2 regions of the Kitasatospora sp. NPDC088351 genome follow, and region 2 is predicted to be linked to the other one. Evidence: riboswitches for the same ligand, from Rfam matches in the RefSeq annotation. Region 2 holds a riboswitch; the other holds the start of a gene.

Region 1 (4,402 bases), on a different contig from region 2:
TGGGCGTGTTGGCGTACGCGTAGGTCAGGCCGGCCGGCGGCTGCTTGGCCTCGGAGAGGGCCTGCTTGGCGGCCTCCGGGTCGCCCTCCGGCTTGGCCGGGTACAGGTCGTAGGTCTGCCAGTCGACCAGCGCGGGCGAGCTGAGCGTGCTGGCCAGCTCGCCGATCCGGGTGCCGCCCTGGACCTGGCGGGCCTGCTGGCGAGGGTAGGCGAGGTGGAGGGCCTTGCGGACCGCGACGTCCGGCACCCGCTCGTTGTTGATCATCAGCTGGGTGACGAAGGCGCCCTGGCGGCCGGAGACGACCAGTTCCTTCGCCTTCGGGTCGGTGTCGACGGTCTGGTACAGCTCGGGGGAGAGCTGGGTGGCGACCGTGGTGGCGTCGGCGCCGCCGTCGCGGCCGGAGAGGATCTCCTGGTTGAGGTTGAGCGCCTCCTTGCCGAAGGTGAAGACGAACTTCTCCGGGTACTGGTTGCGGATCGGGTCGGTCTCCGCCTTCCAGTGCGGGTTGCGCTCCAGCACCAGCCGGGTGTTCTGGACGTGCTCGGCGATCCGGTACGGGCCGCTGGCGAACGGCAGCCGGTCGTAGTCCGTACCGGTGTCCTTGTCCTTGCGCACCGGCGAGGAGGAGGACTGCGCGGCCATGTACGGGACGTCGGCCTGCGGCTGCGGGAAGTGGAAGACGACGGTGCGCTCGTCCGGGGTCTCGATCGCGGCGAGGTCGCCGTCCTGCGGGCCGGAGTACTTCTTGCGGGCGTCCTCGTAGCTGGCCTCGCCGGTCAGCCACTGCGGCCAGTACGGCGGGCCGACCTCGTAGCCCTTGCCGAAGCTGCGCTCGATGCCGTACCTGACCTGCTGGGAGGTGATCGGCTGGCCGTCCTCCCAGGCCAGGCCCTCCTTGAGCTTGTACGTCCAGGTGCGGCCGCCGTCGGCGGAGGTGCCGGTGTCGGTGGCGAGGTCGCCGACCAGCCTGGCCTTGCCGTCCACCACCTGGTACTGGGTCAGCTGGCGGCCCCAGAGCAGCGAGGTGTTGTAGGTGGCGCCCGCGTACACCTTCTGCGGGTCGAGGTGGCGGAAGTCGGTGGTGTTGTAGACGTTCACCGTGCCGCCCTGGCGGGCACCGAGGACGGCGGGGGCCGGGCCGGCGCTCTCCTTCTCGGTGCCGAGCGCGGCGGTCAGCGGGGAGGTGTCCTTGGCGGCCGGACCGCCGGCGGCGGCACCGGAGCCCGCGCCCGCCCCGGCCGAGCAGGAGGTCGCCAGCAGCGCGGTGGCGACGACGGCGAGGGACGGTTTGATCCAGCGCATGGCGAATCTCTCCTTGCCCCGGTGGCCGGGGCTGGTAGGTGACATGAGGAGCGGCGGGAAGAAGAAGACGGAGAAGGCCGGCGGGCCGGGTCTCAGCGGGCGGCGCGCGGATCCAGGGTGTCCCGGACGGCGTCCCCGAGCAGGTTGAAGGCCAGCACGAAGAGCAGCAGCGCCATGCCCGGGAAGAACATGTAGGTCGGGTCGGCCTGGAAGACCTCGGAGCCGCGGGCGATCATCCGGCCCCAGTCCGGGATCGGCTCGGTGATGCCGACACCGAGGAACGAGAGCACCGCCTCGGAGGCGACGAAGGTCGGCACCGCCATCGTGGCGTGCACCAGAAGCTGCGCCCGGACATTCGGCAGGAGTTCGCGGACGACGATATGGAATCCGCCGGCGCCGAGCGCCCGGGCGGACTGCACGAAATCCCTTTCCCGAAGCGACCGGACGGAGGCGCGCAGGGAAAGCGCGAGCGGAATCCAGCCGAACGCGGAGAAGACCAGGATCAGCACCAGGAACTGCATCCACTCCGGTTCCGCGGTGCCGGGATCGACCAGCCGGGACTGGATGATCGGGCTGAGCGCGAGCAGCAGGAGCAGGGTGGGGAAGGCCAGCAGCACATGGGAGAGGAAGCCGAAGAGCCGGTCGGTGACCCCGCCCAGGTAGCCCACGGCGACGCCGACCAGCACCCCGAGGGTGGTGGTGATGACCGCCGAGGCGAAGGCGATCAGCAGCGAGGTGCGGATGCCGTACAGCAGCTGGGTGAACACGTCCCGGCCGAGGCCCGGCTCCAGGCCGAACCAGAAGTCGCCGGAGATACCGCCGTTGGGCAGCATCGGCAGCCCGCCGTCGCTGAGCAGGCCGGGCGTGTTCTGGCCGTAGTGCTCGACCGGGTTCTTGCCGTACAGGGCGGCGATCAGCGGCGCGGCGAGCGCGAGCAGCAGGAAGAGCAGGACGACGGCGAGGGCGGCGGCGCCGACCCGGTCGCGGCGGATCCGGCGCAGCGCGGCGCGCAGCGGGCGGTCCTGCGGAGCGGGGGGCCGGGCCCGCGGCGCGTCCGGGGCGCCCGGAGCGTCGGGCGTGCCTGCGACTGTCTCGACCACTGCCATGAGAGGCGTACTCCCCGAATTCTCCGCCGCCCCGTGGGTGAGGGTGCGCTGGTGTGCATTTCCGGACCGGCCTGCGGGGGTTTCCCGGCGGCCTGCCGAACGCCATCAGATCGGACACCACCGGACTTCCGCAAATCATTCCCGGCGGAACTCCGGGGCAATGTTTCGGGAATTGTGACGGCTTCATTCCGCTGCAATACTGCCGTTGCACTAGAACGCCCGTAAGGGGGCAAACCGGGCGATGCGCAGGGTGTCGTCCCGCATTCTGAGATCTCCGCCACACCCGCTGGGGCGTTGATACGATCCCAGGGAGCCGCGACTGGCGCGCACGGATGGAATCGACCATCGGGAAGCGGCTCCGTGCCGACGCACGTCAGTTGCCGAGCGCCTGGGCCGTCCGTACTCGTCCGCCTGCCACGAGGAGACCGCCTTGGCCACCCCTGCCACCCCCGCGACGCCGCACACCACCGCGAGCGCCGCCGCCAACACCGCGTTCCGCGGCGCCCTCGACGTCGTCCGCGACGTGGAGCCGCGGATCGCCGCCGCGATCGGCCAGGAGATCGAGGACCAGCGCGCCTCGCTCAAGCTGATCGCCAGCGAGAACTACGCCTCCCCGGCCGTCCTGCTCGCCATGGGCAACTGGCTCAGCGACAAGTACGCCGAGGGCACCGCCGGCCGCCGCTTCTACGCCGGCTGCCGCAACGTCGACACCGTCGAGACGATCGCCGCCGAGCACGCCCGCGCGCTCTTCGGCGCCGACCACGCCTACGTCCAGCCGCACTCCGGCATCGACGCCAACCTGACCGCCTTCTGGGCGGTGCTCTCCCAGCGGGTCGAGAGCCCGGCCCTCCGGCGGGCCGACGTCCGCAACGTCAACGACCTCACCGAGCAGGACTGGGCCGAACTCCGCCACGAGCTCGGCAACCAGCGGATGCTCGGCATGTCCCTGGACACCGGCGGCCACCTCACCCACGGCTTCCGCCCCAACATCTCGGGCAAGATGTTCGAGCAGCGCAGCTACGGCACCGACCCGGCCACCGGCCTGATCGACTACGACGCGCTGCGCGCCACCGCCCGGGAGTTCCGCCCGCTGATCCTGGTGGCCGGCTACTCGGCGTACCCGCGGCTGGTGAACTTCCGGACGATGCGCGAGATCGCGGACGAGGTCGGCGCGACCCTGATGGTCGACATGGCGCACTTCGCCGGGCTGGTCGCCGGCAAGGTGCTCACCGGTGACTTCGACCCCGTCCCGCACGCCCACATCGTCACCACCACCACCCACAAGTCGCTGCGCGGCCCGCGCGGCGGCATGGTGCTCTGCACCTCCGAGCTGGCCGAGCACGTCGACCGCGGCTGCCCGCTGGTGCTCGGCGGCCCGCTGTCGCACGTGATGGCCGCCAAGGCGGTCGCCTTCGCCGAGGCCCGCCGCCCGGAGTTCCAGCTGTACGCCCGCCGGGTGGTGGACAACGCCCACGCCCTCGCCGAGGGCCTGCTGCGCCGTGGCGGCAAGCTGGTCACCGGCGGCACCGACAACCACCTCGTCCTCGCGGACGTCTCCGGCTACGGCCTGACGGGCCGTCAGGCCGAGGCGGCGCTGCTGGACTCGGGCATCGTCACCAACCGCAACTCCGTCCCGCAGGACCCGAACGGCGCCTGGTACACCTCGGGCGTCCGGCTCGGCACACCCGCGCTCACCACCCGGGGTCTGGGCGTCGCCGAGATGGACGAGATCGCCGGCCTGATCGACACCGTGCTGCGCGGCACCACCCCGGCCGTCGGCCGCACCGGCGCCTCCTCCAAGGCCCAGTACACCCTGGACGAGTCGCTGCGCGACGGCGTCGCCAAGCGCGCCGCCGATCTGCTCGCCGGCTTCCCGCTCTATCCGGGCGTCGACCTGTCCTGATGGGCGCGCGGGGGTGCGGGGCCGGGCCGGGCCCCCCCCCACAAACAGCGCCCCAAAAAAAAAGAAAAAATAAAAAGGATAAACACACCA
Region 2 (4,402 bases):
GGGTACGTCACCCTGGCCACCGACGCGGCGGCCGCCTGCCGCGCGCTCGCCCCGAGGATGGGCCTGGTCGTCCAGTGCTGCGGCCTCGCGGGCGTCGGGGAACTCCTGATCGACCTGGCCCTGACCACCGGGGACGAACAGCACTGGCACGCCGCCGAGGAGATCGCCGGCTTGATCCTGACCCGCGGCGGCGGCCCGGTGGGCTCTCCGGTCTTCCCCGGCGGCAACCCCGCCACCGAGTCCGCAGCCTGGGCCGTCGGCACCGCCGGGGTGCTCTCCTTCCTGCGCCGCCTGCACCGCCGCGGCGGCCCGAGGCTCGGCATGCTGCTCCAGAGCTGATCCGCGACCACGGCGGCAAGACCGTCGCGGTTGCCCAGGTCAGCGCCGCGTGGCTCGGAGTGGGAAGTCGGCGGGTCCGACTTCCTGGTCCGCCGGCCGACCGCCCCGAGCCGGCCTCGGCCGTGGCCTGAACGAGCAGCGAGGAACGCGGCGCTGCTGCGAAGCGCATCCGGCTGCCACAGCAGGCACGGGGTGAGCAGACAGCCGGGCGCGCCGATGACCACCGGCTCGGACGGTTGTAGCCGACCCGCTCGGCCTTGCTGGGCTTGTGGCTGAAGCGGGCCTGCGGATCGTGCGGGGAGACGAGCTCCACCGATGACCACGGGGCCGGGGCCGGGGCGGGGGGGCAGGGTTCCCGTCGGCAGCTGCTGCGGACGGTGAGTGCGAGGGACTGTGGCGCCTGCTCAGCCGGTGCCGAGAACGGCCGGTACCTGTCCGTCAACGATGGGGCCGGTGACGCGGTGTCCTGCCGGACGCCTCCGAGCCGGTGTCGTACGGCCGGGGAGCCGCCCGGCAGGCCGGGGGGAGTCAGACGGCCGTGCGGCCGCCGTCCACGGGCAGTACGGCGCCGTGGACGAAGCTCGCCGCGTCGCTGGCCAGGTAGGCGATCGCTTCGGCGATCTCCTCCGGTTCGGCCGGTCGACCGGCCGGGGCCTGGGAGGCCAGGGCGCCGAGCTCCTCGCCCATGCCGGCCGTGCCCTCGGTGCGCACCGGCCCGGGGCGGACGGCGTTGACCCGCACCCCGCGCGGGCCGTACTCCGCGGCCCACGCCTTGGTCAGCAGTTCGACGGCCGCCTTGCTCGACCCGTACAGGGCCATGCCCGCGGCCCCGTACGCGGCGACCATGGTGCTCACATTGACGATCGCACCGTGGCCCCGTTCGGCCATCGCCGGCGCGAGTTCCGCCACCAGGTGGAACGGCGCCTTCACATTCAGCGCGTAGACGGTGTCGACCTCGCTCTCCGCCGCCTTCTCAGTGGGCCCGAACGGGTAGACGCCCGCGTTGTTCACCAGGATGTCGACCCGGCCGCCGCCCAGGTCCACGGCTTGCCGGGCCAGTTGCCGCACCAGCCGCGCCTCGCGCAGATCGGCGGCGACGAAGTCGGCGCTGCCGCCGCCGGCGCGGATGGCGGCGACCACGGACTCGCCGCGGGAGCCGTCGCGGCCGGCGACCAGTACATGCGCTCCCCGCTGCGCCAGCAGCGCCGCGGTGGCGGCACCGATGCCGCTGGTCGCGCCGGTCACCAGGGCCACGCGCCCGGTCAGATCAAACGAACCCATGAGGTTGTCCTCCGTGTCGGAAAGGGTGAGCTGACATACGGGGAAGCGCTCCTTCCCCGAGGGATTCCGTTCTCGTCATCGGCGATTCCCGGGGCCCGCTTGACCAACGACCACAGCGTGCGGCGGCCGAACAACCGACCCCGGTTGAGGTTCCCGTCCGGGGAGCGGATCGTGGGAGCGTCCCGGTCCGTCGTGCCGCGCGGCCCCGAGCAGGCGCGCGGCAGCCGAGCAGCCGTGCGCCACCCGAGCAGGGGCGAGCACGAGCACCCGAGGGGAACCCATGGCGTCCAGCAGACGCAGTCGCCTCCGCGCCGCCGCGGCGTTCACCGCGGCGGTCCTGGTGGCCGGCTGCTCCTCCTCTCGTCGAAGGCGAACGCGCGGGCGGCGGCGGAATCCGGCAGGTCGACGATGTGCACGCTGCCGGTGGGCGTGCCGCCGTCGCTGGAAAGGGTCGGGCCGCGGGCGATCATCTCCGTCGCGTACCGGTCCATGTAGGCCCAGTGCTCTTCCAGCAGTTCCTCGCGCAGCCCCTCGGAGCCGGGCCGATCGCGGTGGTGGACGAGGAACTCCGTGCCCGTAGGCTCTCTTGAACGAGGTAACCAGGTCGAGCGGATTTCATGGCGACGGCCGCTCGGCAGCCTCAACCGTTGACGGTCCTGCTCGTGACGACCTCGAACGCCGGGCCCTGTCCGCTAAAGTGAGGGCCGGGCCGTGACTGGCGCTGAGGTGGAGTACCACCGGGGAGCGGCCTGGCACTCTGTCGATGCCGTGCGCCTGGGCGACTCACCGTGAGGCTCAGGAGTGGCACGTGGCTTGGACAGAGACAGCTCGCCTGATGGACGGCACCGGTCTTGCCCGCCGCATCATCGAGAGCAGCACCGCGGCTGCCGCAGACCTCCGCCGACGCACCGGGACCGCCCCGTGCCTGGCTACCGTGTTGGTCGGAGAAGATCCGGCTTCGGTGACCTACGTCCGAATGAAGCGAGCCCGGTGCGAGAAGTCGGGCATCACGTCACGGCATGTGGCCCTGCCCGCCTCGATCAGCACCAGCGGCCTGATCGAAGCCGTCACCGACCTCTCCCAGGACGCCGGCGTGCACGGCATCCTGCTGCAACACCCCGTGGGTGCACACATCGACGAACGCGCCGCCTTCGAAGCGATCGCTCCGGACAAGGACGTCGACGGGGTGACCATGCATTCCTTCGCGGCGATGGGCTTCGGCCTTCCGGGCTTCGTGTCCTGCACCCCCGGAGGAATCATGCGTCTGCTGGAGGAGTACGACGTGGACCTCGCCGGGAAGCACGCGGTCGTGGTAGGACGCAGCGCGATCCTGGGCAAGCCCGCAGGCATGCTCCTGTTGGGACGCGATGCCACGGTGACGTACTGTCACTCGCGTACCACCAATCTGTCCGCGATCGTTCGGGAGGCCGACATCCTGCTCGCCGCGGTTGGACGGCCGCGTTTCATTACCGGCGCGGACATCAAGCCCGGTGCGGTGGTGATTGATGCGGGATACAACCCGGGCAACGTCGGGGACGTGGACTTCGAGACCGCCAGGAACCGGGCAAGTCTGATCACCCCCGTCCCCGGAGGTGTCGGCCCCATGACCATCGCCGTGCTCCTTGCCCAGACGCTGGAGGCGGCGTCACGTCAGCTCGGGACGAGTTGACGTGGGCTCTCGTGGGCCGGGCCGTCGCCCACGAGAGCCCTGGCTCACCGACACACCCCGGGCCCGCACCCGCACCAGCCGCCTCGAAGTGCTTCGCCCCGCCTGACCAGAGACGGGGCGAAACGACAGAGTTCGAATTCCACCAGCATCGTGCCGGGGCCCGATGCGCGGCCGCGGCATCGTCCCCGGTTACCGGGGCGGGTGGTGTAGTCGTTCTCGCCGTTCCACTCGTTTTCGACCCGCAGAGCGACCGGCTTCGGTAAGGGCGGACGGGGGCGAGGGTGGGTATGGCCGTCAGACGACGACGCGCGTGGGCAGGGCGTCGGCCCGTCCGTAGGCCAGGACCTCCGGGAGGACCTCGCGGAACCGGGCGAGGTCCTCGGCCGGCGCCTCGATGGTGGCCTCGATCTCGGGGTCGTCCAGCCCCAGGGCCGCCAGGTCCGAGGGGTCCAGGCTCACCCGGAGGACGTTCCCGGTCAGCACGACTTCGCGCACACATCCGTACGCGGTCCCCTGATCGGCCGTGACCAGGCAGTGGGTGTCGAATCCCAGGGCGATGTCCTGCTCGTCCGGCTCTTCTTCGCCGGACATGAACAGCAGGATGAAGCCGCTGCCGTCCGCGTGCTCGGCGAGGCCGGCCTCGGCGAAGTAGCTGTCGGGGTCCGTATCCGCAGCGGCGGCCCGGGCGGTGAACCGATAGGTCATGGCACGGTTCTATCAGGGGCGCTCATCGAGGTCGGGCGGAGGGTTGGACGGGTACGGGGCGTGGCAACGGGTCAGCGGGGGCGCGCCGGGGCGAAGGGGATGCCGGAGGTCAGGCCGCGGTGGCCGATCATCAGGGACTCGCCGAGGAAGCTCACCCCGATGGAGAGCTGGACGGGGCGTGCGTTCTCGTGCATGCCCAGCTTCGCCGCCAGGGCGCCGAAGCCGGCCGTGACCGCCAGGGTGCCGATCACGGCGAGGAAGGTCCGGCCGGTGTAGCGCTGCCACAGGACGCCTTCCCTTTCGAGGAGTTGGACGGTGGCCCCGCGGAGTGCGCCGAGTACCGCACCGAGGGCGCTGCCGGTGACGACCCAGATGAGGTCGGTGCCGGTCAGGTCCTTCGCCTTGGTC

Evidence for each region. A riboswitch is a leader RNA that binds a small molecule or an ion and turns the genes downstream of it on or off. The one in region 2 is predicted to bind ZMP and ZTP.
Region 1: linked by a shared signal. The riboswitch ahead of AB0P06_RS10330 (glycine hydroxymethyltransferase) and the one ahead of AB0P06_RS02140 (bifunctional 5,10-methylenetetrahydrofolate dehydrogenase/5,10-methenyltetrahydrofolate cyclohydrolase) in region 2 are both predicted to bind ZMP and ZTP.

Annotation. Positions count from the first base shown of each region.
Region 1 covers NZ_JBFBIL010000009.1:194,055-198,456, forward strand. The annotation lists gene AB0P06_RS10320 (ABC transporter substrate-binding protein) at 1-1,303, opposite strand, end outside; gene AB0P06_RS10325 (ABC transporter permease) at 1,396-2,409, opposite strand; ZMP/ZTP riboswitch at 2,715-2,810, shown strand; gene AB0P06_RS10330 (glycine hydroxymethyltransferase) at 2,840-4,312, shown strand.
Region 2 covers NZ_JBFBIL010000002.1:149,803-154,204, forward strand. The annotation lists gene lanL (class IV lanthionine synthetase LanL) at 1-339, shown strand, start outside; gene AB0P06_RS02130 (SDR family NAD(P)-dependent oxidoreductase) at 868-1,620, opposite strand; partial or broken gene AB0P06_RS02135 (YciI family protein) at 1,980-2,234, opposite strand; ZMP/ZTP riboswitch at 2,322-2,407, shown strand; gene AB0P06_RS02140 (bifunctional 5,10-methylenetetrahydrofolate dehydrogenase/5,10-methenyltetrahydrofolate cyclohydrolase) at 2,429-3,289, shown strand; gene AB0P06_RS02145 (Imm10 family immunity protein) at 3,584-3,994, opposite strand; gene AB0P06_RS02150 (DUF1453 domain-containing protein) at 4,066-4,402, opposite strand, start outside.